2 regions of the Bacillus inaquosorum genome follow, and region 1 is predicted to be linked to the other one. Evidence: a T-box and tRNA genes for the amino acid it is inferred to sense, from the RefSeq annotation. Region 1 holds a T-box; the other holds one or more tRNA genes.
What was found. A T-box is a leader RNA that pairs with one kind of tRNA and senses whether it is charged. The one in region 1 lies ahead of ileS (isoleucine--tRNA ligase), so its partner is inferred to be a tRNA-Ile.
Positions count from the first base shown of each region.

Region 2: it has a tRNA-Ile gene. The T-box ahead of ileS (isoleucine--tRNA ligase) is inferred to sense a tRNA for this amino acid. The anticodon was not compared.

Region 1 covers NZ_CP096592.1:1,720,279-1,735,261, forward strand. The annotation lists gene M1M80_RS08510 (YggS family pyridoxal phosphate-dependent enzyme) at 1-319, shown strand, start outside; gene sepF (cell division protein SepF) at 316-771, shown strand; gene M1M80_RS08520 (YggT family protein) at 778-1,050, shown strand; gene M1M80_RS08525 (YlmH family RNA-binding protein) at 1,111-1,884, shown strand; gene divIVA (septum site-determining protein DivIVA) at 1,978-2,472, shown strand; T-box leader at 2,535-2,761, shown strand; gene ileS (isoleucine--tRNA ligase) at 2,815-5,580, shown strand; gene ylyA (sporulation-related RNA polymerase-binding protein YlyA) at 5,725-6,099, shown strand; gene lspA (signal peptidase II) at 6,202-6,666, shown strand; gene M1M80_RS08550 (RluA family pseudouridine synthase) at 6,668-7,579, shown strand; gene pyrR (bifunctional pyrimidine operon transcriptional regulator/uracil phosphoribosyltransferase) at 7,763-8,308, shown strand; gene pyrP (uracil permease PyrP) at 8,482-9,789, shown strand; gene M1M80_RS08565 (aspartate carbamoyltransferase catalytic subunit) at 9,935-10,849, shown strand; gene M1M80_RS08570 (dihydroorotase) at 10,833-12,119, shown strand; gene M1M80_RS08575 (carbamoyl phosphate synthase small subunit) at 12,116-13,210, shown strand; gene carB (carbamoyl-phosphate synthase (glutamine-hydrolyzing) large subunit) at 13,195-14,983, shown strand, end outside.
Region 2 covers NZ_CP096592.1:3,146,369-3,161,351, forward strand. The annotation lists gene menD (2-succinyl-5-enolpyruvyl-6-hydroxy-3-cyclohexene-1-carboxylic-acid synthase) at 1-66, opposite strand, end outside; gene M1M80_RS15935 (isochorismate synthase) at 63-1,478, opposite strand; gene M1M80_RS15940 (yteA family sporulation protein) at 1,770-2,489, shown strand; gene M1M80_RS15945 (TspO/MBR family protein) at 2,599-3,066, shown strand; gene glgP (glycogen phosphorylase GlgP) at 3,097-5,493, opposite strand; gene glgA (glycogen synthase GlgA) at 5,480-6,934, opposite strand; gene glgD (glucose-1-phosphate adenylyltransferase subunit GlgD) at 6,931-7,962, opposite strand; gene M1M80_RS15965 (glucose-1-phosphate adenylyltransferase) at 7,985-9,127, opposite strand; gene glgB (1,4-alpha-glucan branching enzyme) at 9,124-11,007, opposite strand; tRNA gene M1M80_RS15975 (tRNA-Glu) at 11,240-11,311, opposite strand; tRNA gene M1M80_RS15980 (tRNA-Ser) at 11,342-11,432, opposite strand; tRNA gene M1M80_RS15985 (tRNA-Asn) at 11,436-11,510, opposite strand; tRNA gene M1M80_RS15990 (tRNA-Ile) at 11,523-11,599, opposite strand; tRNA gene M1M80_RS15995 (tRNA-Gly) at 11,615-11,688, opposite strand; tRNA gene M1M80_RS16000 (tRNA-His) at 11,699-11,774, opposite strand; tRNA gene M1M80_RS16005 (tRNA-Phe) at 11,796-11,871, opposite strand; tRNA gene M1M80_RS16010 (tRNA-Asp) at 11,884-11,960, opposite strand; tRNA gene M1M80_RS16015 (tRNA-Met) at 12,030-12,106, opposite strand; tRNA gene M1M80_RS16020 (tRNA-Ser) at 12,124-12,216, opposite strand; tRNA gene M1M80_RS16025 (tRNA-Ile) at 12,223-12,299, opposite strand; tRNA gene M1M80_RS16030 (tRNA-Met) at 12,302-12,378, opposite strand; tRNA gene M1M80_RS16035 (tRNA-Ala) at 12,399-12,471, opposite strand; tRNA gene M1M80_RS16040 (tRNA-Pro) at 12,477-12,553, opposite strand; tRNA gene M1M80_RS16045 (tRNA-Arg) at 12,569-12,645, opposite strand; tRNA gene M1M80_RS16050 (tRNA-Leu) at 12,655-12,740, opposite strand; tRNA gene M1M80_RS16055 (tRNA-Gly) at 12,755-12,829, opposite strand; tRNA gene M1M80_RS16060 (tRNA-Leu) at 12,835-12,921, opposite strand; tRNA gene M1M80_RS16065 (tRNA-Lys) at 12,933-13,008, opposite strand; tRNA gene M1M80_RS16070 (tRNA-Thr) at 13,046-13,121, opposite strand; tRNA gene M1M80_RS16075 (tRNA-Val) at 13,157-13,232, opposite strand; rRNA gene rrf (5S ribosomal RNA) at 13,255-13,370, opposite strand; rRNA gene M1M80_RS16085 (23S ribosomal RNA) at 13,425-14,983, opposite strand, start outside.

The DNA of each region.
Region 1 (14,983 bases):
TGAGCCTTCTAAACACGGCATGAAAAAAGAAGAAGTCATTCCCTTCATACAGGAGCTTTCCGGTTTCGAACACATCGTTGTGGCCGGACTGATGACAATGGCTCCGCTGACTGATGATCAAGATCAGATCAGAAGCTGTTTCCGGGCGCTGAGAGAACTCCGTGACCAGGTTCAGGAGCTGAAACAGCCAAACGCTCCGTGTACTGAACTGTCGATGGGCATGTCAAATGATTTTGAAATTGCAATTGAAGAAGGGGCTACTTATATTAGAATCGGCTCATCGTTAGTCGGAAATGAAACAGGGGGTGTACAGCAATGAGTATGAAAAATAAACTGAAAAACTTTTTCTCGATGGATGAGGAAGAATACGAATATGAATATATTGAGACAGAGCGGGAGTCTCAAGAAGAGCATGAGCAAAAAGAAAAGCCGGCTTATGCCGCAAACAAACCTGCGGGCAAACAGAATGTAGTAAGCTTGCAAAGTGTTCAGAAATCCTCTAAAGTGGTGTTGAGTGAGCCGCGCGTTTATGCGGAGGCCCAGGAAATAGCCGACCATTTGAAGAACCGGCGGGCAGTCGTCGTCAATCTTCAGCGGATACAGCATGACCAGGCTAAGCGGATTGTTGACTTTTTGAGCGGAACCGTTTATGCCATCGGCGGCGATATTCAAAGAATCGGCTCGGATATTTTCCTCTGCACGCCTGACAACGTAGATGTATCAGGCACAATTTCTGAGCTCATATCTGAAGACGAACATCAGAGGTGGTAAAGCGAGATGATCCTTTATCAAGTTTTTTCGGTTTTAAGCTTATTAATTACAATATACTCATTTGCCCTGATCATATATATTTTTATGTCATGGGTGCCGAGTACGAGGGAAACGGCAGTCGGGCGTTTTTTAGCTTCGATTTGTGAACCATATCTCGAACCATTCAGAAAAATCATCCCTCCGATCGCAATGCTGGATATTTCACCGATTGTAGCTATACTTGTGCTTCGGTTTGCGACAACCGGCTTGTGGGGGCTATATCGCATGATTGCGTTTTAAAGTGACAGTTTGATAGGGGCTTGGCAGCAGCCAAGCCTCTTTACATAGAAGGGAAAGACGATGAGCGATATCTATCAGCACTTCAGAAAAGACGAGCGGGCCTTTATTGATCAGGCGCTCGAATGGAAAAGTATTGTCCAGGAGCAGTACCGGATGAAACTGACTGACTTTTTAGATCCCCGAGAGCAGGTCATCCTCTCTGCTGTTACCGGACAGGCAGATGTTGGGCTTGCTTTTTCCGGCGGCTATGACAGAGCGGAACGAAAACGGGCGATCCTCTATCCAGAGTACATCACTCCGGAAGAATCGGATTTTGAACTGCAGGCGTTTAACGTCCGTTATGCTGAAAAGTTTGTCACAGTAGACCACCGTTCTCTCCTAGGTGCATTAATGGGTATAGGCTTAAGGCGGCAAAAGTTTGGTGACATCGTGTTTTCTGAGACATCAGTGCAATTGATTGTCTCAGCCGATACCGCTGATTTTGTGGCTGCACAGCTGACCCAAGCAGGCAAAGCTGCGGTCAGCCTAGAGAAAATTGACTTGTCAGACCTTAACATTCCGGCAATAGATGTCGAAATAAGAGATGACACGGTTTCTTCTTTAAGGCTTGACGCCGTCTGCGCCTCTATGAGCAGGCAATCCCGCCAGAAATCACAGACGCTCGTGAAAAACGGACTCGTGAAAGTGAACTGGAAGGTAGTTGAAGATCCTTCATATATGGTAGCAGAAGGGGACATGCTCTCTATCAGAGGTTTTGGACGATGCAGCTTAACAAAAATCGAAGGAAAAACCAAAAAAGACAAATGGAGAGTTACGTTTGAACGACAAAAATAGTCGGTTTTTCAGTTTTTTTCTCCATCTGTGCGAAATTTGTTTTATAATGTGAACTAGATAACCGTACTGAAATGTAAAAATGGAGGTGGCATCATGCCATTAACGCCAAATGATATTCACAACAAGACGTTTACAAAAAGCTTTCGCGGATATGATGAAGATGAAGTAAATGAATTCCTAGCGCAAGTCAGAAAAGATTATGAAATTGTTCTCCGTAAGAAAACTGAGCTTGAAGCGAAAGTCAATGAACTTGATGAAAGAATCGGACACTTTGCCAATATTGAAGAAACGCTGAATAAATCGATTTTAGTTGCTCAAGAAGCGGCTGAAGACGTAAAACGCAATTCTCAAAAAGAAGCAAAGCTGATCGTTCGGGAAGCGGAGAAAAACGCTGATCGCATTATCAACGAATCTTTATCAAAATCAAGAAAAATTGCAATGGAAATTGAAGAGCTGAAAAAACAGTCTAAAGTTTTCAGAACACGTTTCCAAATGCTGATTGAAGCACAGCTCGATCTTCTGAAAAATGACGATTGGGATCATCTGCTTGAGTATGAAGTCGACGCGGTATTTGAGGAAAAGGAATAAATTCTCTGATTATCTTGACATTATCTTAGCTTGTCGAATATAATACGTTCATAAATTCAGATGAAAAGACGGTTGAAAGGGACAGTCATGTTTCCTTCAGGCCTTCATAGCGACCCGGAGATGGTGAGAGCCCGGGATGGCCGGAATCATGTAGATCAGCCCTTAAGTTTCCTTTCTGAACTTACAGTAGGTTAGGACGTTCATCACGTTACGATGCTCGAGAGGAAAAAGCGTATGCTGGCTTTTTCTAAAAGGGTGGTACCGCGAGATAAGCTTTCTCGTCCCTTATGGGATGAGAGGGCTTTTTTTATTTTCTGAAAAAAATGCAGTGGAGGAATGAAAATGGATTTTAAAGACACGCTCTTAATGCCGAAAACAGATTTCCCGATGCGAGGAAATTTGCCAAACCGTGAGCCTGACATTCAAAAGAAATGGGAGGAACAGGATATCTACCGTCTTGTGCAGGAACGGACGAAAGACCGCCCGAAATTTGTTTTACATGACGGACCTCCGTATGCAAACGGCGACATCCATATGGGCCACGCGCTTAACAAGATCTTGAAGGATTTCATTGTCCGTTACAAATCAATGAGCGGTTACAACGCGCCGTTTGTACCAGGCTGGGATACACATGGATTGCCGATTGAAACAGCTCTTACAAAAAACAAAAAAGTCAACCGCAAAGAAATGTCAGTAGCGGAATTCCGCAAGCTGTGTGAAGAGTACGCCTGGAAGCAAATCGAGGGGCAGCGTGAGCAGTTCAAACGCCTTGGTGTCCGCGGTGACTGGGAAAACCCGTATGTGACATTAAAACCGGAATACGAAGCGCAGCAAATCCGCGTATTTGGTGAGATGGCAAAACGAGGCTACATTTATAAAGGCCTTAAACCGGTTAACTGGTCACCTTCAAGTGAGTCTGCTTTGGCTGAAGCTGAGATCGAATATCAAGATAAACGTTCAGCATCTATTTACGTTGCTTTCGGTGTGAAAGACGGAAAAGGCGTTCTTGAAAACGGTGAGCGTATCATCATTTGGACAACAACGCCTTGGACAATTCCGGCGAACCTCGGAATTTCAGTGCACCCTGATCTTGAGTACAGCGTGGTTGCAGTTGGTGAAGACCGCTTTGTCGTAGCAAGTGCTTTAGTCGAAAATGTTGCATCTGCATGCGGATTTGATCAATATGAAGTGACAAGAACGATTAAAGGGAAAGACCTTGAGAACATTATCGCTGAACACCCGCTCTATGGCAGAGACTCACTCGTTATGCTAGGCGAGCACGTAACAACTGATGCCGGAACAGGCTGTGTTCATACAGCGCCCGGACACGGAGAAGATGACTTTATCATCGGTCAAAAATACGGTTTAGATGTGCTTTGCCCAGTTGATGAAAAAGGTGTAATGACAAGTGAAGCTCCTGGCTTTGAAGGCATGTTCTATGATGATGCGAACAAAGCGATCACACAGCAGCTTGATGAAAAAGGCGCGCTTGTGAAGCTTGAATTCATTACTCACTCTTATCCGCACGATTGGAGAACAAAGAAACCAACCATTTTCAGAGCGACAGCGCAATGGTTTGCGTCTATTAAAGATTTCAGATCAGACCTGCTGGATGCCATTAAAGAAACCAAATGGGTTCCTGAATGGGGCGAGCAGCGTTTGCACAACATGGTGCGTGACCGCGGAGACTGGTGTATTTCCAGACAGCGTGCGTGGGGTGTTCCGATTCCGGTATTTTATGCCGAAAACGGAGAACCGGTTATTACAGATGAAACCATTGAACATGTTTCTGAATTGTTCAGACAGCACGGCTCAAACATTTGGTTTGAAAAAGAAGCGAAGGATCTTCTTCCGGAAGGCTTTACGCATCCTGGCAGCCCTAACGGCATATTTACAAAAGAACAGGACATCATGGATGTTTGGTTTGATTCAGGCTCTTCCCATCAAGCGGTGCTTGAAGAACGTGAAGACCTCGTTCGCCCGGCTGATTTATATCTAGAAGGATCAGACCAATACCGCGGCTGGTTTAACTCATCTCTTTCTACAGCAGTAGCCGTAACAGGAAAAGCGCCATATAAAGGTGTGCTCAGCCATGGATTTGCACTGGATGGAGAAGGACGCAAGATGAGTAAATCAATCGGTAACGTCGTTGTTCCAGCTAAAGTCATGAAACAGCTCGGTGCCGACATCTTGAGATTATGGGTGTCTTCAGTTGATTATCAGGCGGACGTTCGTGTGTCTGACGCAATTCTGAAGCAGGTTGCTGAAGTATACCGTAAAATCCGCAATACGTTCCGTTTCCTTCACGGCAACCTATTCGATTTTGATCCAAAAACGAATGCGGTGGCTGTCGAAGATCTTCGCGAAGTGGATCAGTATATGCTGATTAAGCTGAACAAACTGATTGATAAAGTGAAAAAAGCGTATGATGAGTACGAATTTGCGGTTGTGTATCACAGCATCCATAATTTCTGCACAATCGAATTGAGCTCATTCTATCTTGATTTCGCAAAAGATATTGTGTACATCGAGCATGCGGATCATCCGGATAGACGCAGCATGCAGACAGTATTCCATGAAACGCTTCTTGCATTAGTGAAGCTTTCAGCGCCGATTCTTCCTCATACGGCTGACGAATTATGGTCTCATTTAACATTTGTCGAAGAGCAAAGCGTTCAGCTGGCAGACATGCCGGAAACAATTGCGGTTCCAAACAGCGAAGCGACAGAAGATAAATTTGACCGCTTTATGGCTATTCGTGATGATGTACTAAAAGCGTTAGAAACTGCGCGGAATGAAAAAATTATCGGTAAATCATTGGAAGCGAACCTGAAATTGTATCCAAACAAAGAAAACCAAGAGCTCTTGGCTTCCATTAAAGAAAATCTTTCTCAGCTGTTTATTGTTTCTGAACTAACAATCAGCGAAGAAAATGAAGCGCCGAACGATGCGCAAAGCTTCGAGACAGGCAAAATTGCTGTCGAGAAAGCGGAAGGCGAAATGTGTGAGAGATCCCGTGTGATCTCAAAAGATGTAGGCGCGAATCCGAAATACCCTACACTTTCACTGCGAAACGCAGAAATCGTTGAAAAATACTATCAAAAATAATGAAAAATAGTCCGGCGTTAAAGCCGGGCTTTTTTTGTACCAAGAGTGACATCGTTTAGAACGGCAGGAAAAATCTTATGGGCTTTAGATCATCATTCACAGGCAACACTATAGGTACTACGTTAAGAGCAGGAGTTGTGATGAATGAATGATCAACTGACCGCAATTTATACGGAACTTCTTCTGATGAAAGAAGAATTACAGTCGAGATTATTTGAGTATTCTTGCTTTCAGGTTTCAACAAGCCCGCAAGCAGCAATCAATCATAAACAAAAAGCAACTCTGATCTATCACATTAAAGAAGAGCTACAAGACGTTCTCCTCGCATTGTCCAAAATCGAAAACGGCACATTCGGATACTGTGAAGAAACCGGGGCTCCCATTCCTCTTTCAAAACTGGCGGTGTTGCCGACTGCCCGAACAGCAAACGATTTTCTTTATTCTGTCCAATTCGAAAAAAAAACGCTTCCGCTGTGGAAATCAACCGATATCGAATATGGTCAGGCACTGTATGAATAACAGTGTCTGGCCAGTTTATATGCCTGATATTTCTTTACTCCAGTGCTTTTTATTGATAAAATGCATAATGGATTAAAGTAACCGTAAACTGGAGGAACGTTTGTGCTGTATTATGTGATTGCACTACTTATTATTGCAGCCGATCAATTGACAAAATGGCTTGTTGTTAAAAACATGGAGCTGGGACAAAGCATTCCGATCATTGATCAGGTATTCTATATCACCTCCCATCGCAATACGGGTGCTGCATGGGGGATATTAGCCGGTCAGATGTGGTTTTTCTACCTCATTACAACCGCGGTTATTATTGGCATTGTTTATTACATACAGCGTTATACAAAAGGACAAAGGCTTCTTGGCGTGGCCCTCGGACTTATGCTTGGCGGTGCCATCGGCAACTTCATCGACCGGGCTGTCAGACAGGAAGTTGTGGATTTTATCCATGTCATTATTGTGGATTATAATTACCCGATTTTTAACATCGCGGACTCTTCACTATGTGTCGGCGTAATGCTTTTATTTATACAAATGCTGTTGGACAGCGGGAAAAAGAAAAAGGAGCAATAGCATGAATCAAATTGATATAACCGCTTCAGAAGAACAAAAAAGTGAGCGGATTGATAAATTTCTGGCATCGACTGAAAATGATTGGTCGAGAACCCAGGTGCAGCAATGGGTGAAAGACGGACAAGTTGTCGTGAACGGAAGCCCTGTAAAATCGAATTATAAAATTCAGCCGGGTGATCAGGTGACCGTCACCGTACCTGAGCCGGAAGCGCTCGACGTGCTGGCAGAACCTATGGATCTGGATATTTATTATGAAGACCAGGATGTGCTGGTCGTCAATAAACCTCGCGGAATGGTTGTGCACCCAGCCCCTGGGCATCTTACGGGTACGCTTGTAAACGGCCTTATGGCTCATTGCACGGACCTTTCCGGAATAAATGGCGTGATGCGTCCGGGGATCGTTCACAGAATCGATAAGGACACGTCCGGCTTATTAATGGTAGCGAAAAATGATATGGCGCATGAGTCTCTCGTAAACCAATTGGTCAACAAAACGGTCACGCGGAAATATACGGCAGTTGTCCACGGGCTTATTTCTCACGATGACGGCACAATTGATGCGCCGATCGGACGAGACAAGAAAGACCGTCAAAGCATGACTGTGACGCGTGATGGCAAAAACGCCGTCACTCATTTTCATGTGCTTGAGCGTTTTCAGGATTTTACGTTGGTGGAATGCCAGCTTGAAACAGGGAGAACGCATCAAATTCGTGTTCATATGAAATACATCGGATTTCCATTAGCGGGTGATCCAAAATACGGTCCGAGAAAAACGATCGATTTTAACGGCCAGGCCCTTCACGCCGGAATTTTAGGTTTTGATCATCCTCGTACTGGTGAATATGTCGAATTTAAAGCCCCGCTCCCGGAGGATATGGCAGAATTAATCGAAAACCTCAGAAAAAACGGTTGACAGACTGTTTCTTTTCTGAAATAATAAACGAAGCTGAATAGATTCTTTAAAACAGTCCAGAGAGGCTGAGAAGGATAACGGATAGACGGGATACGTGTATATGCGCGCACCTTGTCCTAAAACCCCTCTATGCTCTGGCAGGAGGGGTTTTTTTCTTCTATATGAACTGTGAGGTGTCACACATTGAATCAAAAAGCTGTCATTCTCGACGAACAGGCAATCAGACGGGCACTGACCAGGATTGCTCATGAAATGATCGAACGCAATAAAGGAATGAATAACTGCATCCTTGTCGGCATCAAGACAAGAGGGATTTACTTGGCAAAACGCCTTGCAGAACGAATCGAACAGATTGAAGGGAATCCTGTAACAGTTGGTGAAATTGATATTACTCTTTACAGAGACGATCTTTCCAAAAAAACGAGCAACGAAGAACCGCTTGTGAAAGGTGCAGATATTCCGGTAGACATCACAGATCAAAAAGTCATTCTCGTTGACGATGTCCTGTACACCGGAAGAACGGTCAGAGCAGGTATGGATGCGCTTGTTGATGTAGGCAGACCTTCCTCCATTCAGCTGGCTGTGCTTGTTGACAGAGGACACCGGGAGCTGCCGATCCGAGCGGATTATATCGGGAAAAACATTCCCACATCAAAAGCTGAAAAGGTGATGGTTCAGCTTGATGAGGTAGATCAAAACGATCTCGTCGCCATTTATGAAAATGAATAATAGATCACCTTTTTAAAGGCAATCCAGAGAGGTTGCAAAGAGGTGCACAACAAAGTCCCGAAAGTATTCGGCAGGTCTTTGTATGCCTCTTTGCGTAAAAATAGCAAAGAGGTTTTTTTATACAGTCATTGAGTCATCCTAAAATGAAAGTCAACAATCAGGGGGAAATCATCATGAGTAAGAAAAAAGTAAATTTAGGAGTCAGGGATGTCCCGACACCTTTCTCTTGGGTTTCATTCAGCCTGCAGCATTTGTTTGCCATGTTTGGCTCAACGATTTTGGTTCCGAAGCTGGTCGGAATGAGTCCTGCTGTGGCATTGGTGACAAGCGGCATCGGGACACTTGCTTACCTTCTTATAACGAAAGGGCAAATTCCGGCGTATCTCGGTTCATCCTTCGCCTTTATTTCTCCAATCATACTGGTAAAAGCGACCGGCGGGCCGGGAGCGGCAATGGTCGGGGCGTTTCTTGCAGGGTTAGTGTACGGGCTGATTGCCTTATTGATCAGGCAGCTTGGAACAGGATGGCTGATGAAGATTCTCCCGCCTGTAGTCGTAGGCCCTGTTATTATCGTCATCGGGCTGGGTCTGGCAAGTACTGCAGTAAACATGGCGATGTACGCTGATCCAAACGCAAGTGAATTGGTCTACAGCTTAAAGCACTTCAGTGTCGCAGGAGTTACGCTGGCCATCACGATTATTTGCGCCATTTTCTTACGAGGATTTTTAAGCCTGATCCCTGTTTTGATCGGAATTATCGGCGGATACTTGTTTGCCCTTACTCAAGGGATTGTCAACTTCCAGCCGGTGCTTGACGCGAAATGGTTTGCAGTGCCTGAATTTATCATCCCGTTCAAAGACTATTCACCGTCAGTAACACTCGGCATCGCAGCGGCAATGGTTCCCGTCGCGTTTGTGACAATGTCAGAGCATATCGGCCACCAAATGGTGCTGAGCAAAGTCGTCGGACAAGATTTCATTAAGAAGCCGGGGCTTCATCGCTCCATTATGGGGGACAGCGTGGCGACAATCCTTGCTTCCCTGATCGGCGGTCCGCCGACAACGACTTACGGGGAAAACATTGGCGTGCTGGCCATCACAAGAGTATTCAGCGTCTTTGTCATCGGCGGCGCGGCAGTGATTGCCCTTTGCTTCGGCTTTATCGGCAAAATCTCAGCGCTGATCAGTTCAGTGCCGTCAGCGGTCATGGGAGGCGTCTCCTTCCTGCTGTTCGGAATCATCGCTTCGAGCGGTCTGAGAATGCTGATTGACAACAAAATTGATTATGAAAACAACAGAAACCTCATTATTACATCAGTTATCCTTGTGATCGGTGTAGGAGGCGCATTTATCCAAGTGTCTCAAGGGGGATTCCAAGTGTCGGGAATGGCGCTTGCAGCAATAGTCGGTGTCATCTTAAACCTGATTCTTCCACAGCCGAAGGAAGAGCAGGCAGATACATCTGAACAACATCATATCTAAAACCTTTTAAAGAAAGTCCAGAGAGGCTTGGAAGGGTTATGAAGAGAAGGAAGCTTCAATGCTGCCCTCTATTTAACCATACCCCGAGTCTATCTAAGACCGGGGTTTTTTTCAGCCTTAAAGTTGAAATGAGAGGGGAAAAAACATGAAGCATTTAACGACGATGAGCGAACTCAGTATTGAGGAAATCAAAGATTTGCTTCAAACAGCACAAGACCTAAAAGGCGGAAAAACAGACAATTGGCTTATGGGGAAATTTGCAGCGAACCTGTTTTTTGAACCGAGCACGAGAACGCGGTTCAGCTTTGAGGTCGCAGAAAAAAAGCTGGGTATGAATGTGCTCAACCTTGATGGAACAAGCACAAGCGTGCAAAAAGGCGAAACCTTATACGACACCATCCGGACGCTCGAATCAATTGGTGCGGACGTGTGCGTCATCAGGCACAGTGAGGATGAGTACTATAAAGAGCTTGTCAGCCAGGTGAATATCCCGATTCTGAATGCGGGAGACGGATGCGGCCAGCATCCGACACAATCACTGCTTGATTTAATGACGATTTATGAAGAGTTCAATACGTTCAAAGGGCTTACCGTCTCCATTCACGGCGATATCAAGCACAGCAGAGTGGCAAGGTCTAATGCAGAAGTTTTGACTAGACTAGGTGCCCGAGTCCTGTTTTCCGGTCCTTCGGAATGGCAGGATGAAGAAAATACATTCGGCACATATGTCTCAATGGATGAAGCAGTTGAGTCTTCCGATGTCGTCATGCTGCTGCGCATTCAAAATGAAAGACATCAGTCCGCTGTCAGCCAGGACGGCTATTTAAACAAGTACGGTTTGACTGCAGAACGGGCTGAACGTATGAAGCAGCATGCAATCATTATGCATCCAGCTCCGGTAAACAGAGGAGTGGAGATTGATGACAGCTTAGTAGAAAGCGAAAAATCAAGAATCTTCAAGCAAATGCAAAATGGTGTATTTATCAGAATGGCAGTGATACAGCGTGCCTTACAAACCAATGTGAAAAGAGGAGAAGCAGCGTATGTCATATCTCATTAAAAACGGCTGGATACTTAACAAAAATGGTGAAAAAACAGAAGCGGATATTCGAGTGACCGGAGAAATCATCTCTGAAATCGGCAAGCTTGATGCAGCGGATGAAGAAACAGTAATTGATGCAAAAGGATTGCTTGTTTCACCTGGATTTGTTGATCTCCACGTACACTTCAGAGAGCCGGGCGGAGAGAAAAAAGAAACCATTGAAACCGGCGCAAAAGCAGCAGCGCGCGGCGGCTATACAACAGTAGCAGCAATGCCGAATACGCGGCCTGTTCCTGATACGAAGGAGCAGATGGAATGGGTGCAAAACCGTATTAAAGAAACATCATGCGTCAGAGTTCTTCCGTATGCATCTATTACGATCAGACAAATCGGCGGTGAAATGACAAACTTTGAAGCTTTAAAAGAAGCCGGGGCATTTGCTTTCACAGATGACGGCGTCGGTATACAGACAGCAGGAATGATGTATGAAGCGATGAAACGGGCAGCCGCAATTGACAAAGCGATTGTTGCGCATTGCGAAGACAACTCCTTAATTTACGGAGGAAGCGTTCATGAGGGGACATTCTCCAAAGCGAACGGTCTCAATGGCATTCCATCTGTGTGTGAATCGGTTCATATTGCCCGCGATGTATTGCTGGCTGAAGCGGCAAACTGCCATTATCATGTATGCCATATCAGCACGAAAGAGTCTGTCAGAGTCGTACGCGATGCGAAAAAAGCAGGAATCAGAGTGACAGCAGAAGTATCACCGCATCATTTGCTGCTTTGTGATGAGGACATTCCGGGGCTGGACACAAATTATAAAATGAATCCTCCGCTCCGCAGCGCAGAAGACAGAGCCGCTTTAATCGAAGGTCTTTTAGACGGAACAATTGATTTTATCGCAACAGACCATGCGCCGCATACAGAAGAAGAGAAAAACACAGACATGAAGATGGCGCCATTCGGAATTGTCGGCTTAGAAACAGCGTTTCCGCTTCTATACACACACTTTGTCAAAAAGGGCAGCTGGTCGCTGAAACAGCTGATTGAATACATGACAATCAAACCATGCGAAGCGTTCGGTCTCCCATACGGAACATTACAAACGGGGCAAGTCGCTGATATTACGTTAATCGATTTGGAAAAAGAAGCAGTTATAGACAAAGAAACATTTTTATCAAAAGGAAAAAATACACCATTCAACGGCATCAGCTGCACCGGCTGGCCGGTCGCTACAATTGCGGCAGGGAAGCTTGCTTATGAAGAAGGGAGACTTGTCAAATGAAGAGACGATTAGTACTGGAAAACGGAGCGGTATTCGAGGGAGAAGCCTTCGGAAGCTTAGAGCACAGCATGGGAGAAGTCGTTTTTAACACTGGGATGACAGGCTATCAGGAAATTTTATCTGATCCTTCTTACTGCGGGCAGATTGTAACATTAACGTACCCGCTTATCGGAAATTACGGCATTAACCGTGATGATTTTGAATCCATTACCCCTTTTGTGAAAGGGCTGATCATCAAAGAATTATGTGAACTGCCTTCAAACTGGCGTTCAGCATACACATTGGACGAATATTTAAAAATGAAAAACATTCCGGGACTGCAAGGAATTGATACGAGAAAGCTGACAAGAATGATTCGCACGGCAGGCGCGCTAAAAGGAACATTCACTTCACCAGATGAAGATATCGAGGCAGTGCTGAAAAGACTGAACGAAACTGAACTGCCGAGAAATCAAGTATCCCAAGTATCAGCCAAAACAGCATATCCGAGCCCGGGAAGAGGCAAACGCATTGTCTTGGTTGACTTCGGCATGAAGCACGGGATTCTAAGAGAGCTGAACAAACGGAAATGTGACGTTATCGTTGTGCCTTACAACATTACAGCAGAAGAAGTGCTTCAGCTGAAACCGGACGGCATCATGCTTTCTAACGGACCTGGGGATCCAAAAGATGTGCCTGAAGCGATTGAAATGATTAAAGGTGTTCTCGGAAAAGTGCCATTATTCGGAATATGTCTTGGCCACCAATTATTCGCGCTGGCGTGCGGGGCGAATACTGAGAAAATGAAATTCGGCCACAGAGGCTCAAACCACCCGGTAAAAGAGCTGGCTACCGGAAAAGTCGCCTTAACATCTCAAAACCATGGCTATACAGTGTCATCCATCAACGAAACAGAACTGGAAGTGACACATATCGCAATTAATGACGATACGATTGAAGGGCTGAAGCATAAAACACTGCCGGCATTTACAGTTCAATACCATCCTGAAGCCTCGCCTGGTCCTGAGGATGCCAACCATCTATTTGACAGATTCATTGAAATGATCGAAACAACAGAGAAAGAAGGGGAAGCGGTATGCCAAAACGCGTAGACATTAACAAAATTTTAGTAATCGGATCCGGACCGATCATCATCGGCCAAGCAGCAGAATTTGACTATGCGGGAACGCAAGCCTGCCTTGCTTTGAAAGAAGAAGGCTATGAAGTCATCCTTGTCAACTCAAACCCTGCCACGATCATGACAGATACAGAAATGGCTGACCGGGTTTACATCGAACCGCTCACACCTGAATTCCTGACACGAATCATCAGAAAAGAACGCCCAGATGCCATTCTTCCCACTCTCGGAGGCCAAACCGGTTTGAATCTTGCGGTTGAGCTTTCAGAAAGAGGCGTCCTGGCAGAATGCGGCGTTGAAGTGCTTGGCACGAAGCTGTCTGCGATTCAGCAGGCTGAAGACCGCGACTTGTTCAGAACACTGATGAATGAGCTGAATGAACCGGTGCCTGAAAGTGAGATCATCCACTCTCTGGAAGAAGCTGAAAACTTCGTCAGTCAAATTGGTTTCCCTGTCATTGTCCGCCCGGCATATACATTAGGCGGAACAGGCGGAGGCATCTGCTCGAACGAAACCGAACTGAAAGAAATTGTTGAGAACGGCTTAAAATTAAGCCCGGTGCATCAATGTCTGCTTGAAAAAAGCATCGCCGGCTATAAAGAAATCGAGTATGAAGTCATGAGAGACAGCCAGGATCACGCCATTGTCGTTTGTAACATGGAGAACATTGATCCAGTCGGAATCCATACTGGAGACAGTATTGTAGTCGCGCCGAGCCAAACGCTCAGCGACCGCGAATATCAGCTCTTGCGGAATGTATCGTTAAAACTGATTCGCGCTCTTGGAATCGAAGGCGGATGTAACGTACAGCTCGCTTTAGATCCGGACAGCTTCCAATACTACATTATTGAAGTAAACCCGCGTGTCAGCCGTTCATCTGCTCTTGCATCAAAAGCGACGGGATATCCGATTGCAAAGCTCGCTGCTAAAATCGCAGTCGGCCTTTCATTAGATGAAATGATGAACCCGGTGACAGGAAAAACATATGCAGCATTTGAACCCGCTCTTGACTATGTCGTATCCAAAATTCCGCGCTGGCCGTTTGATAAGTTTGAATCAGCAAACAGAAAGCTCGGCACGCAAATGAAAGCGACAGGAGAGGTCATGGCGATCGGACGCACGCTTGAAGAGTCATTGCTGAAGGCTGTGCGTTCCCTGGAAGCGGATGTGTATCATCTGGAATTGAAAGACGCTGCTGACATTTCCGATGAGCTTCTTGAAAAACGAATTAAAAAGGCCGGTGACGAACGCTTATTCTACTTAGCTGAAGCATACAGAAGAGGCTACACGGTAGAAGAGCTCCATGAATTTTCCGCTATCGATGTCTTCTTCCTGCATAAGCTGTTCGGAATCGTACAGTTTGAAAAAGAATTGAAGGCACATGCTGGCGATACGGATGTGCTGAGACGGGCAAAAGAACTCGGATTCTCTGATAAGTACATCAGCCGTGAGTGGGAAATGAAAGAATCGGAGCTTTACAGCTTGAGAAAACAAGCGGGAATTGCGCCGGTCTTCAAAATGGTAGATACGTGCGCGGCGGAATTTGAATCAGAAACACCATACTTCTACAGCACATACGAAGAAGAAAATGAGTCTGTCGTTACGGATAAGAAAAGTGTGATCGTGCTTGGTTCCGGTCCGATTCGAATCGGCCAGGGTGTTGAGTTCGACTACGCGACTGTTCACTCTGTGTGGGCCATTAAACAAGCAGGCTATGAAGCCATTATTGTCAATAACAACCCGGAAA
Region 2 (14,983 bases), 1.4 Mb from region 1:
AATTCCGGAAAGGGCGAATTCATCCATAAAACTTCCGATGTAATGAGTAATCGGGTTAGCTGTCAACGCCTCTCACCTCCTAATGCAGAGATCATCGGCTTCAATTTAATCTGCGTTTCCTCATATTCCAATTGCGGGTCTGAGTCTTCCACAATGCCGCACCCAGCAAACAGCCTTGCTGTGCTGCCTTCGATCAGCCCTGAACGGATGGCCACTGCGAATTCCCCGTTATCCTGGCTGTCAATCCAGCCGATAGGAGCCGCATACCAGCCGCGGGACATCGGTTCGATCTTTCTGATCACTTCAACAGCTTTTTTCTGAGGTGCCCCCCCAAGCGCAGGTGTGGGATGCAGTTTCTCAATTAAGTCAAAAAGCGAAGCAGACTCACGAAGCTGTCCGACAATCGGCGTAAATAAGTGCTGGACGCTTTTCGTTTTGTACAATGCAGGTCCGTCAGGCTTTTCAACCTCCGAACAGCTTGATATGAAAGCGTTATGGATCATGCCTACAACAATATCATGCTCCAGCAGATTTTTCTCATCGTTTAATAATTCAAGGCCTATCCGGCGGTCTTCTTCTTCATCCGCGCCGCGTTTAATGGAGCCTGCCAGACAAGAAGACATAACAGTGCTGCCGTCTCTTTTGATCAGTCGTTCTGGAGACGCGCCGACAAAGGTTTGGCCTTCCTGTTCGATTGCGAAAACATAGCTTGTCTGCTGATCGTTCAGAAGCGTTTTAAGCATCGGTTCAATTTGGACCGGGCCGTCAAACGTGAGCAGCAGCTCTCGGGCAAGAACCACTTTATCATATTGTTTCTCTTTAATTTGGCTTGTTGCCGTTTCGATTGCTTTCAGCCAATTATCCTTATCCAGCTCTTGAGATGCTGCAATCGCAGCCTGATCTCCTTGCTCTAAAACTGGAACCATAAATTCCGCTGCAAAAGCTTTTAAGCCTTCCAAAACAGCTTCTGCATCTTCTTCTTCGCTTACCCATCTGTTGACTGTTAAGAATGGGCCTTCAGCAGTCATCGTCAGCATAAGCGCAGGCACAAAGAAATCCCCTTCCGAGAAATGGTCCCATTGTGTACCTCTTTCTTCGCAAGGGTCAAAAGAAAATCCTCCGAATAACACAGGTCCCACTGCAGAATGCTGCAGCTTTTCTTCTTCATAAATATGAAAAGCCGTCTTTTTAAAGCGCTCCCATTGTTCAAAAACCTCGCGGTACCGCTCGCTGTTTTTTTGATTTGTCTGGAAAACCGCTTCTTTGCCAAGACCGACTATTGTCAATTCACTTTCAGGATCTGACCAAAAAAATCGATTGCCTGTATATTTTTTTGCTCCGTAATTGAAAAATGATAGAGGGTCAAGAGACTCGATTTGTCTCGAATAGCTTATTAAGACAGCATGGTTGACTTCTTTGGCTTTATGTAATGCATGTAGAACTTCCTTTCGGAACGTACGCTGCACCGTTGTCACCATGAGACATTCCTCCATAATCCTTAAAATGCTTTTAATACCATACACCTGTGTCTCCTTTGTGTCAAACACACAGATCATGCAGTCCAAATGGCCTGCCTTACCTATTATAAACCTAATTTCAGAAATGAAAAAGAAACAAACCTTAATTTTCTTTCTCCACTGATAGCAAAGGTTGTATCCGCTTACCATATAAGGAAAATCTCCTATATTCCTCCACGCGCCATTTATGAAAGTTCTCAGGCGATCTGTTCATACTAAGGGTATGCATCACAGAGAAACGAGGCGATCACATTGCTTACAAAAGACCAGCTGCAGCATTTAAAAAATGAACTGGAACAAACGAAAAAAGATATCTTAAACCGTTTCAAAGACAATGACCATTTTCAGCTTAACTCAGCCTTTCCTTATGATTCGTGGGGTGAGCTTTCCGCTTACGACAACCATCCCGGCGATCAGGCGACAGAGCTTTACGAGCGTGAAAAAGACATCGCTCTCGACTTGCATGAGCGAGAGCATCTCCGGGACATTGAGCATTCATTGAAGGCGATAGAAAACGGTACGTACGGTATTTGTGAAGTCAGCGGAAAGGAAATCCCTTACGAACGTCTTGAAGCGCTTCCGACGGCCACGACGCTCGCAGAGTATTCGTCACAGGATGTCGTTTCCAAAGACCGTCCGATCGAAGAAGAAACACCTTTCGGGCAATTTGAATTTGACGATGATGAAGAAATCAGAGCGCCTTATGACAGTGAAGATTCCTACCAGGACGTTGAAAAATACGGAAACTCATCAACACCGCAGGATATGGAAAACCCGCCGCTCAGCTATGATGATATGACGATGAATGCCGAAGAAAATATCGGCAATACGGAGTCATACGAAAATTTCATCGCTACTGATATCACAGGAAAAGAAATTACAGTTTATCAAAGCAGAGCCCATGAGCGTTATGAGGAAGAACTCGATGAAGAGGGAATCATGACAACATTCGGCGATCTCCACGCTGATTGAACCCCCGATTATTGGGGGTTCTTTTACGTTTTCTGCATATCAGGGTTTGATCTTTATAAGATAAAGGGTAAGTTTAAATGTAAAATAAATACATACGGAGGTTACAAACATGAAGAAGATTGTCGGCGCCATAGCGGTATTTGTGATTACATATGCGCTGTTTTCAGCCGCAGACTACCTGTTTCCAATTGACCAAGAATGGTACAATTCACTGGAAAAACCGGACTGGACGCCACCCGGATCTGCGATCGGCATCATTTGGGCCATCCTGTTTGCCCTGATCTCCCTTTCAGCTGCCATTGTGTATGCCGCGTTTTCATTTAAAGATGCGAAAAGCTTTTGGCTTATGCTTTTGCTTAATTATGTGCTTAATCAGGCATTCAGCTATTTTCAATTTACGCAAAAGAATTTGCTGGCTGCATCAATTGACTGCCTGCTTGTCGCGATCACAGCACTCATATTAATGATCGCAGCGAAAAAATACAGCAAAGCCGCAAGCTATCTTCTTTTACCTTATTTTTTATGGAGTGCATTTGCGACATTCTTATCCTTTACAATCTATTCAATGAATCTGTGAACAAAAAAAGCCGCTTATACAGCGGCTTTTTCACATCATCGGCCGGATGCCCCAAATGTCTTTCGCATATTCCCGGATCGTGCGGTCGCTGGAGAAATAACCAGAATGGGCAATGTTTAAAACCGAACGCTCAGACCATTTCCGCTGATCGCGATAATCAGCTTGAATACGCTCCTGCGCATCTGCATATGAGCTGAAATCCTTCAGCACAAAATACTCATCATTATGCGGAAGCAGCGAGTCATAGATCGATTCAAATTCATCTGCTTCCCCTTCAAAAAAACCGTTGATCAGCTGATCGACCACCTGTCTGATTCTGCGGTCATGCTGATAATATTCCCTCGATCTATAGCCGCCGTTTTCCTGATACGATAGAACGTCATCCGCCTTTAAACCGAATGTATAAATGCAATCAGGCCCCACCCGCTCAAGAATCTCAATATTTGCGCCGTCATGCGTGCCGATCGTCAAAGCGCCGTTCATCATAAACTTCATATTTCCTGTACCAGACGCTTCTTTGCTTGCGGTTGAAATTTGTTCACTCACATCTGAAGCCGGAAAAATACGCTCAGCCATAGAAACTCTGTAATTTTCCAAAAAAACAATCTTAATTAGCTGTTTGACTGCCGGATCATAGTTGACCTTTTCTGAGACAGAATGGATCAGCTTAATGATTTTCTTAGCATAATGATAGCTTGGTGAAGCCTTTGCACCGAAAATAAAGGTTTGCGGATAGATTGAAAATCCCGAGTCCTCCTTAAGCCGGTTATACAAATACATAATATGAAGAACATTCAGCAGCTGCCGTTTGTATGCATGAAGCCGTTTTACCTGTACGTCGAATATGCTGTCAGGATTCACAACCACCCCGGCCGTGCAAAAAATCAAATCGGCAAGCTCTTGTTTTTTCCTGCTTTTGTTGTTTTGAAACTGCTCGATAAAAGCGGGATCAGAGGCGTACGATTCTAATCCGATAAGGGATTCCGGCTGTTTCACCCATTCATTGCCGATCGCCTCTGTAATGATGGCAGACAAGCCGGGATTCGCTTTTAGCAGCCAGCGCCTGTGGGCAATTCCATTCGTCTTATTGTTAAAACGACTCGGGAACAGCAAATGAAAATCGTGCATCTCCCTTTCCTTTAAAATATCAGAATGAATTTTGGCAACGCCGTTTACACTGTAGCTGCCCACTATAGCCAGATGAGCCATTTTGACAACACCATGCGCCGTAATCGCCATGGCCTCTATTCTTTTCCAGTCTCCGGGATACTTTTCCCAAACCGCTCGGCAAAACCTTTCATTGATCTCTTCAATAATCATATACATTCGCGGGAGCAGCGGCTTAAACAAATGAATCGGCCATTTCTCAAGCGCTTCTGACAATGTTGTATGATTTGTATAAGAAATCGTATGTACGGTAATATGCCAGGCCTCTTCCCAGCTCATGTTCTCTTCATCGAGTAAAATCCGCATCAGCTCAGGCACCGCAAGCGCAGGATGGGTGTCATTAATATGGATGCTTACTTTTTTATGCAGGCCGGATAAAGATTTATTTGTTTTTCGGTAATTGTTCACAATGCTTTTTAAGCTTGCGCATACTAAAAAATACTGCTGCTTCAGCCGCAAAATTTTCCCCTCGTCATGGGTGTCATCAGGATATAAAAATTCAGAAACAGCTTCTGTTTCCCGCTTATAAGACAAAATATTGCCGCCATGATAGTGCGCAGAAGGCTCGGCGTTCCAAAGCCGTAACGTATTAACGGTGCCAGTCTCATAGCCGATGATCGGGATATCATAAGGGACAGCGGAAACAATTGTAGCTTGTTCGTGGCGAAAATGCAGACGCCCGTTTTTTTCTGTCATATGCACCTCGCCCCAAAACGGCACATCAACTGCCTGATCCGCATTTCTTACTTCCCATACATTCCCGTTTTTCAGCCATTGCTCAGGCAGTTCCACTTGATGCCCGTCTACAATTTTTTGTTCAAACAAGCCATGTTTATAACGAATGCCCATCCCGTGCCCCGGCAAGTTCAACGAAGCCAGAGAATCTAAAAAGCAAGCGGCCAAACGCCCAAGCCCGCCATTGCCGAGACCTGCATCGCTCTCCATCTGAACGATCTCCTCTAAATTGATGCCGATATCCTTCAAGCCTGCTTCTACAACATCACGAACGCCCAGATTCATTAAATTTTGTTCAAGGAGCTGACCGAGAAGAAATTCGATTGACAAATAATATGTCTGCTTCCCGGAATTGGACCGGCTCTTTTCATTCGTCTGGATCCAATCAGCGCTGATATACTCTCTGACCATATTGCCCAACGTTTTATATTGATCCAGCTTGGCAGAGTCTTTAAAGCTTTTTCCGCACGTCATTTCCAGACGCTTTAAAAATAAGGCTGCAAAGCGTTCTTTACTCGAGAACATCCCGTCCACTCCTTGTCACATGCTCGAAAATGCGCTGATACTCTTTGGCTGACTGCTCCCAGCTGTAATCTGCATTCATTGCGGTCTTCATGATGCTCTTCCATACGTCCTTTTGACGATAAAACGACAGCGCCCTCTCAATCGTAAATTTCAGATCATGCGCATTGAAGGCAGAGAACGTAAAGCCATTACCCGTTCCCTCTTCCTCCTGATAGGAACGGACAGTATCATAAAGCCCGCCCGTCTCTCTGACAATCGGAATGGCGCCATATTGGAGAGCAATCAGCTGCCCCAAGCCGCACGGCTCAAATTTCGACGGCATCAAAAACAAATCAGAGCCCGCATAAATTTGATGGGCAAGCGGCTCGTCAAACCCAATATACGCTCGGCACTTCTCATGAAAAGCAAATTCTGCATACCGGAAATAATCTTCAAATTCGCGTTCCCCTGTACCCAGCACAATCAGCTGTATGTCCTGCTCCTCAAGAAGTTCATGCATAATCCTGCGGACAAGATCAAGTCCCTTTTGTTTAGTCAGCCTTGTCACCATACTGATCAGCGGAATATCGTGTCGTTCCGGAAGCCCCATCCGCCGCTGAAGCTTCTTTTTATTTTCTTCCTTGTTTGCAAGATGCTCCGAATCGTAATGCGCCTCTATATAAGGATCGCTTTTTGGCTGGTAGAAGGAATCATCAATGCCATTTAAAATGCCGGTTACATCATTTTCCCTATATCGCAAAACCTGTTCCAGCTGTTCACCGTAATAAGGCGTCAATATTTCATTTCTGTAAGTAGGGCTTACAGTTGTCACATGATCAGCCGCAATGATGCCCGCCTTCATAAAATTAACAAATCCGTTGCATTCTAACCTTTCATAATGAAAATGATCCATCTCAAGCCCCAGCAAGTCATGTGTGACATCAGGCGGAAATATGCCTTGAAACTGCAGGTTGTGGATCGTGAGCACACTTTTCATCTGCTCATAAAAAGGATGTTTTCTGTATTCCTCTTTCAGCAAATAATTGACCATCGCTGTATGCCAGTCGTGAGTATGAACAATATCCGCTTGAACATTCACAGCTTTGGCAGCCTCCAGTACAGCTCTTGAAAAAAAGGCAAATCGTTCACCGTCATCATAATGCCCGTACAACGAATCCCTGTTAAAATAATATTCATTGTCGATGAAATAATAATTCACATCATCTTCGGCCATATGTTCAATTCCGCAATATTGCTGACGCCAGCCAACAGCTACCGTACACTCAGCCATTTTTCTCATGCGCTTTTTCCAACGCTCAGGTATTTGGCTGTACTTCGGCAGCATCACAGCTACTTCATTGCCTAATCGTGCAAGTGCCTTTGGCAGAGCACCGGCTACATCGGCAAGACCTCCTGATTTAACAAACGGGGTACATTCTGATACAGCAAATAATACCTTCAAGAATTCATCAGCTCTCCTTGCACCAAACCTTTTCTTAATACAAGCGGCTGCTCAGCTGTTCCTGCAGCCTCAGTCGCATTTCCGATTTTAACGTCCTTATCAGAAATGACCTGCTCAAGCAGGCACTCCTCGCCAATCTGCGTTTTTTGCATAACAATGCAGTTTTTCAGCTTCGTACCCTTTCCGACATGAACCGCCCTGAACAAAATGCAGTTTTCAACCTCTCCTTCAAGCACACAACCGTTTGCCACCAAGGAATTTTTGACAGTGCTGTGTTTTCCGTATTTCGTCGGCGGCTCATCCTTCACTTTTGTATAGATCGGCTGCTGGGGCAAAAACACCTGCTGCCAAAAACGAGGCTGAATGAGCTCCATACTGTGGGTATAATACTTTTCCACCGAATCAATGACAGCGGCATAACCTGAATATTCATAAGGGCAAATGGTCAAGGAGGATGATTCTTTTTCAACAGCCTCCTGAATGGTTTTATAGCCTTTTTCACTATGTCCGTAGATCAGATCCTTTAAGAGCGCTGTAGACATGATATAGATTTGCAGCGACTGGCCGTCCTGAAATACCTCGGTGACATCGCAGCCAACCTCCTGATGGCGTTTCAGCACATATTGAAATTGAATGTTGCATACGGTATGGCTGTTGGAGATCACGGCATATTGCTGTGTGCTTCTGTGGAAGTAATCAAGATGGTCGGAAAACTGGCGAAAGGAACCGAATTCATCGTATTCTTGGTGAAGATGGGGTGACGGGAAAAAAAAGAGGCCATCCTTTTTTCGATGCAAATCCCATTCCTTACCCGCTCCAAGATGATCCATAAGCGAACGATAGCGATACTTCGGAAAAATCGCGACGCTCCTAATATCCGCATTCACCATGTTGGAAAGCATAAAATCGATCAGACGGTACCTGCCGGCAAAAGGGATCGCCCCAAGCGACCGCTGTGCCGTTAAATCCTGAAGAGAATGCTTATATGTGGTTTCATCTATAACACCTAACATTTGATTATTGAACACTGGCTTTGCCCCCTCTTCAGTATTAAATCAATTCTTTTTCTACAAATTCCTCTGAAACGAGCAGCACCTCCTGAATGTCTTTTTCGGATCGAATCACTGCGCCATCCGGAAGCACCAGACCCTTAGGCACGATGGCATTTTCAATCACTACATGCTCGCCAATTGTCACATCCGGCATAATGACCGACGATTTGACAGTCGAATGCTTGCCGACAGTAACACCTTGAAAAAGAACGGAATGAGACACATTTCCATACACGACACACCCTTCGTTCACAAGCGAATCATGAACCTGTGCGTCAGATGAAATAAATTGCGGAGGCTGATTGGGATTGACGGAGTAAATTTTCCACTTGCGTTCAAACAGCTTTAGCTCCGATTCCTCTTTTAATAAATCCATATTGGCTTCCCACAAGCTCTGCACTGTTCCGACATCCTTCCAATATCCTTTAAACGGATATGCGGAAAGCTTCTTTTTTTCCTCTAAAAGCAGAGGAATAATGTCTTTGCCGAAGTCGTGGCTTGAATAAGGGTTTCGGTCGTCCATCTCAAGGTACTGTTTCAAAAGCGGCCAATTGAATATATAAATTCCCATTGAGGCAAGATTGCTCTTAGGAAATTTGGGCTTTTCATCAAAATGCGTGATCATCCCATCTGCATTGGTCTTCATGATGCCAAAGCGGCTTGCTTCCTCCCAGCCCACTTCGATGACAGAGATGGTGACATCCGCTTTCTTTTCAATGTGAAAATCGAGCATTTTGCCGTAGTCCATTTTGTAGATGTGATCTCCTGATAAAATCAGCACATACTCAGGATCATACTGATTCAAATAATTGAGATTTTCATAAATGGCGCTTGCCGTCCCTTTATACCATTTGACTTCTGATGACTCGGCATAAGGGGGTAAAACCGTCACGCCGCCATTATATCTGTCAAGGTCCCATGCACTGCCGATTCCAATATAGGAATTCAGCTCAAGCGGCTGATATTGTGTTAAAATCCCGACCGTGTCTATGCCTGAATTGGAACAGTTGCTGAGCGTAAAATCAATAATCCTGTATTTTCCCCCGAAAGATACAGCCGGTTTTGCCATATGTTTTGTTAATCCGCTAAGACGGCTGCCCTTCCCGCCGGCAAGGAGCATGGCTACACATTGTTTTTTCATCTTTTTATCTCTCCTCTTTTTTTAACCGCCCGTAAAATTGAAATGCCGTAAGGGGGGATGGTCATCGTGATATAACACGGTTTATGATGAAGAGCTCCCTTTTTGGCCGCTAACGGCTTTTTGTTGATTTGTCCTGAGCCTCCATATGTTTCACTGTCGCTGTTCAGCACTTCGATGTATTGGGTTAGAAAAGGAACACCAACATCATATTGATGATAGACCGCGGGTGTAAAATTACAAATGATGACAAGCGCCTCACCGTGCCTTTTCCCATAACGAATAAAAGAAAAGATTGATTGTTCGTTATTATGGACATCAATCCATTCAAACGACTGGGCACGATGGTCATTTTCATAAAGGATTTTGCTTTTTTGATAAAAGCGGAGAAGATCTTGCGTAAAAACGCTGGCTTTCTGATGCATGGGGAAGGAGTCCAAAAACCAATCTAGCTGCTCTGTGTCTTTCCATTCATCAAATTGGGCAAATTCTGAACCCATAAAGATCAATTTTTTTCCGGGATGAGCCGTCATATATCCGAGCAAAAGCCGATACTGGGCAAATTTCTGCCAATAGTCGCCAGGCATTTTATTAAGAAGTGATTTTTTTCCGTATACGACTTCATCATGAGAAAACGGCAATACAAAATGTTCACTAAACGTATACAGTAATGAAAAAGAGATAAGCTGATGACAATTCCGCCTTTCTTCTGGCGGCGTCTCCATGTATGTCAGTACGTCATTCATCCAGCCCATATTCCATTTAAAATGAAAACCGAGCCCCCCTTCCTCAACGGCACCTGTCACTTGAGGCCATTCCGTAGAATCTTCCGCAATCATCATGACATGCGGATATGCCTCTCTCATGGTTTGATTGAGTTTTTTTAAAAATTCAACAGCATATGGATTCGTATGGCGTTCATCCTGATTTGGCCAATACAGGATGTTAGCCACTGCATCAACCCTAAATCCATCTATATGATAGAATTCTGCCCAGTACAACGCATTAGAAATTAAAAAACTATGAACTTCCGGTTTTCCTAGGTCAAAGTTTGCCGTGCCCCATAGCCAGTTCTCCCGATCACGTTCTTCTTGATATTCATAAAGAGGCTCTCCATCAAACATATAAAGACCATGTGCATCTTTACAAAAATGTCCGGGCACCCAATCCAGTATGACTCCGATGTTTTCTTGATGGCATTCATCCACAAACTTCATCAAATCATGGGGTGTGCCAAACCTGCTTGTCGGGCTGTAATAACCCGTTCCTTGGTACCCCCAGGAACGGTCATAAGGATGCTCATATACCGGAAGCAGTTCGATATGAGTAAATCCATGTTCTTTGATATAAGGAATAAGCGACTGGCTTAATTCTTGATAGGAGTAATGCCTGCCATCAGAATGTTTCTTCCACGAACCGAGATGAAGCTCATAAATAAAAACAGGTTTCTCATACACCGTCTTAGCCTTTTGTTTCTTTTGCCATAATTGATCTTTCCAGCTGTACTCACCTAAATCGTAAGTAAGTGACGCTGTATGTGGCCTGACTTCCGAATAAATAGCATATGGATCTGCCTTCAGCCTGATCTCACCGCTATGAGTCACGATTTCATACTTATATCGTTCCTTTTCTCCCAAACCTGGAATAAATAACGTCCAAATGCCGTTATCGTTCACTCTGTGCATCACATGCTGCTCTCCTGACCAGCTGTTAAAATCCCCTGCCACTCGTACTTCTGACGCATGAGGCGCCCACACACAAAATTCATATCCGCTTTGGCCATTCAGCTCGCGATAATGCGAGCCAAACAGCTGATAGCTTTTAAACAGACTGCCTTCGTGAAAAAGATAAACATCATGTGCTGTCGGGCTGGCAGCGGCCATGTAATCATCCTTTCTGACATCATAGTTTTCACTTATAGTATTTATTCGAAGAAATAAAAAAAAGCCCTTTCATGAAAGCGCTTATACTTATTGACATTTAACTTCATTTTCCGAAGAAAAACGAAATATATGAAGATTTTTGTTGTCTGTTTGTAGAATAAAGTATGAAATCTAAGGCATATCATGATTTATAAAAATAAAAAAACCTTGCAGGATATGCAAGGTTTTTGGATGACCCGTACGGGATTCGAACCCGTGTTACCGCCGTGAAAGGGCGGTGTCTTAACCGCTTGACCAACGGGCCGTTGCTTGAGAACTTATATTTGTAATCATATGGCGGAGAAGGAGGGATTTGAACCCTCGCGCCGCTTACACGACCTACACCCTTAGCAGGGGCGCCTCTTCAGCCACTTGAGTACTTCTCCATTTGGCTCCACAGGCAGGATTCGAACCTGCGACCGATCGGTTAACAGCCGATAGCTCTACCACTGAGCTACTGTGGAATATAAAAATCATGGTGGGCCTGAATGGACTCGAACCATCGACCTCACGCTTATCAGGCGTGCGCTCTAACCAGCTGAGCTACAGGCCCATGACAATATAGAAATGGAGCGGGTGATGGGAATCGAACCCACGACATCAGCTTGGAAGGCTGAGGTTTTACCACTAAACTACACCCGCAATTTTTATTTGGGGCGATTGATGGGAATCGAACCCACGAATGCCAGAGCCACAATCTGGTGCGTTAACCACTTCGCCACAACCGCCAAAATATATATATTGATAAATGGTGGCTCGGGACGGAATCGAACCGCCGACACACGGATTTTCAGTCCGTTGCTCTACCAACTGAGCTACCGAGCCTAAGTATTTAAATGGCGGTCCGGACGGGACTCGAACCCGCGACCTCCTGCGTGACAGGCAGGCATTCTAACCAACTGAACTACCGGACCATTTTAAAATTTACACGTGAATTTTCTTGGTTGCACCCTTCGGGCACTTCTTATTTCATTCATGTATTTTGGTTGCGGGGGCAGGATTTGAACCTGCGACCTTCGGGTTATGAGCCCGACGAGCTACCGAACTGCTCCACCCCGCGATGATTAAGAATATATATGGCGGAGGAAGAGGGATTCGAACCCCCGCGGGCTTTGACACCCCTGTCGGTTTTCAAGACCGATCCCTTCAGCCAGACTTGGGTATTCCTCCGTATAATGGTGGACCTTGTAGGACTCGAACCTACGACCGGACGGTTATGAGCCGTCTGCTCTAACCAACTGAGCTAAAGGTCCATTGGTAGCGGCGGAGGGGATCGAACCCCCGACCTCACGGGTATGAACCGTACGCTCTAGCCAGCTGAGCTACACCGCCAAATATTTATTGAAATCAAGTGGAGCCTAGCGGGATCGAACCGCTGACCTCCTGCGTGCAAAGCAGGCGCTCTCCCAGCTGAGCTAAGGCCCCAAGAATGGTCGGGAAGACAGGATTCGAACCTGCGACCCCATGGTCCCAAACCATGTGCTCTACCAAGCTGAGCTACTTCCCGATTTCATGTAGATCATGGCGCGCCCGAGAGGAGTCGAACCCCTAACCTTTTGATCCGTAGTCAAACGCTCTATCCAATTGAGCTACGGGCGCAAAACTTAATGCCGAGGGCCGGACTTGAACCGGCACGGTAGTCACCTACCGCAGGATTTTAAGTCCTGTGTGTCTGCCAATTCCACCACCCCGGCGTGGATGGTATAGTTGGAGCGGAAGACGGGATTCGAACCCGCGACCCCCACCTTGGCAAGGTGGTGTTCTACCACTGAACTACTTCCGCAGAAATGGTGCGGATGAAGGGACTTGAACCCCCACGTCTGTAAAGACACTAGAGCCTGATTCTAGCGCGTCTGCCAATTCCGCCACATCCGCAATCATGTAAATGGTGAGCCATGAAGGACTCGAACCTTCGACCCTCTGATTAAAAGTCAGATGCTCTACCAACTGAGCTAATGGCTCTTCTTACAAGAGACTTGAATATTATATCATATAAAAGTGGTGCCGGCAAGAGGACTTGAACCCCCAACCTACTGATTACAAGTCAGTTGCTCTACCAATTGAGCTACACCGGCGTATATGTAAAATCGAGTATGTATATTAATTAAAATGGTGGAGGATGACGGGCTCGAACCGCCGACCCTCTGCTTGTAAGGCAGATGCTCTCCCAGCTGAGCTAATCCTCCATAATTGCACTAACGTGCAATTGCTTGGCGGCGTCCTACTCTCACAGGGGGAAACCCCCGACTACCATCGGCGCTGAAGAGCTTAACTTCCGTGTTCGGTATGGGAACGGGTGTGACCTCTTCGCTATCGCCACCAAACAAATTGAGAGTGTTCTCTCAAAACTAGATAACAGGTGTGACATCATTCAAAATGTGGTTAAGTCCTCGATCGATTAGTATCTGTCAGCTCCATGTGTCGCCACACTTCCACCTCAGACCTATCAACCTGATCATCTTTCAGGGATCTTACTTCCTTGCGGAATGGGAAATCTCATCTTGAGGGGGGCTTCATGCTTAGATGCTTTCAGCACTTATCCCGTCCGCACATAGCTACCCAGCGATGCCCTTGGCAGAACAACTGGTACACCAGCGGTGCGTCCATCCCGGTCCTCTCGTACTAAGGACAGCTCCTCTCAAATTTCCTGCGCCCGCGACGGATAGGGACCGAACTGTCTCACGACGTTCTGAACCCAGCTCGCGTACCGCTTTAATGGGCGAACAGCCCAACCCTTGGGACCGACTACAGCCCCAGGATGCGATGAGCCGACATCGAGGTGCCAAACCTCCCCGTCGATGTGGACTCTTGGGGGAGATAAGCCTGTTATCCCCGGGGTAGCTTTTATCCGTTGAGCGATGGCCCTTCCATGCGGAACCACCGGATCACTAAGCCCGACTTTCGTCCCTGCTCGACTTGTAGGTCTCGCAGTCAAGCTCCCTTGTGCCTTTACACTCTGCGAATGATTTCCAACCATTCTGAGGGAACCTTTGGGCGCCTCCGTTACCTTTTAGGAGGCGACCGCCCCAGTCAAACTGCCCACCTGACACTGTCTCCCCGCCCGATAAGGGCGGCGGGTTAGAAGGTCAATACAGCCAGGGTAGTATCCCACCGATGCCTCCACCGAAGCTGGCGCTCCGGTTTCCAAGGCTCCTACCTATCCTGTACAAGCTGTACCAACATTCAATATCAGGCTGCAGTAAAGCTCCACGGGGTCTTTCCGTCCTGTCGCGGGTAACCTGCATCTTCACAGGTACTATAATTTCACCGAGTCTCTCGTTGAGACAGTGCCCAGATCGTTGCGCCTTTCGTGCGGGTCGGAACTTACCCGACAAGGAATTTCGCTACCTTAGGACCGTTATAGTTACGGCCGCCGTTTACTGGGGCTTCAATTCGCACCTTCGCTTACGCTAAGCGCTCCTCTTAACCTTCCAGCACCGGGCAGGCGTCAGCCCCTATACTTCGCCTTACGGCTTCGCAGAGACCTGTGTTTTTGCTAAACAGTCGCCTGGGCCTATTCACTGCGGCTCTCTCGGGCTTGCACCCTAACAGAGCACCCCTTCTCCCGAAGTTACGGGGTCATTTTGCCGAGTTCCTTAACGAGAGTTCTCTCGATCACCTTAGGATTCTCTCCTCGCCTACCTGTGTCGGTTTGCGGTACGGGCACCTCTCACCTCGCTAGAGGCTTTTCTTGGCAGTGTGGAATCAGGAACTTCGCTACTATATTTCGCTCGCCATCACAGCTCAGCCTTATGGGAAACGGATTTGCCTATTTCCCAGCCTAACTGCTTGGACGCGGATATCCAATACCGCGCTTACCCTATCCTCCTGCGTCCCCCCATTGCTCAAATGGTGAGGAGGTGGTACAGGAATATCAACCTGTTGTCCATCGCCTACGCCTTTCGGCCTCGGCTTAGGTCCCGACTAACCCTGAGCG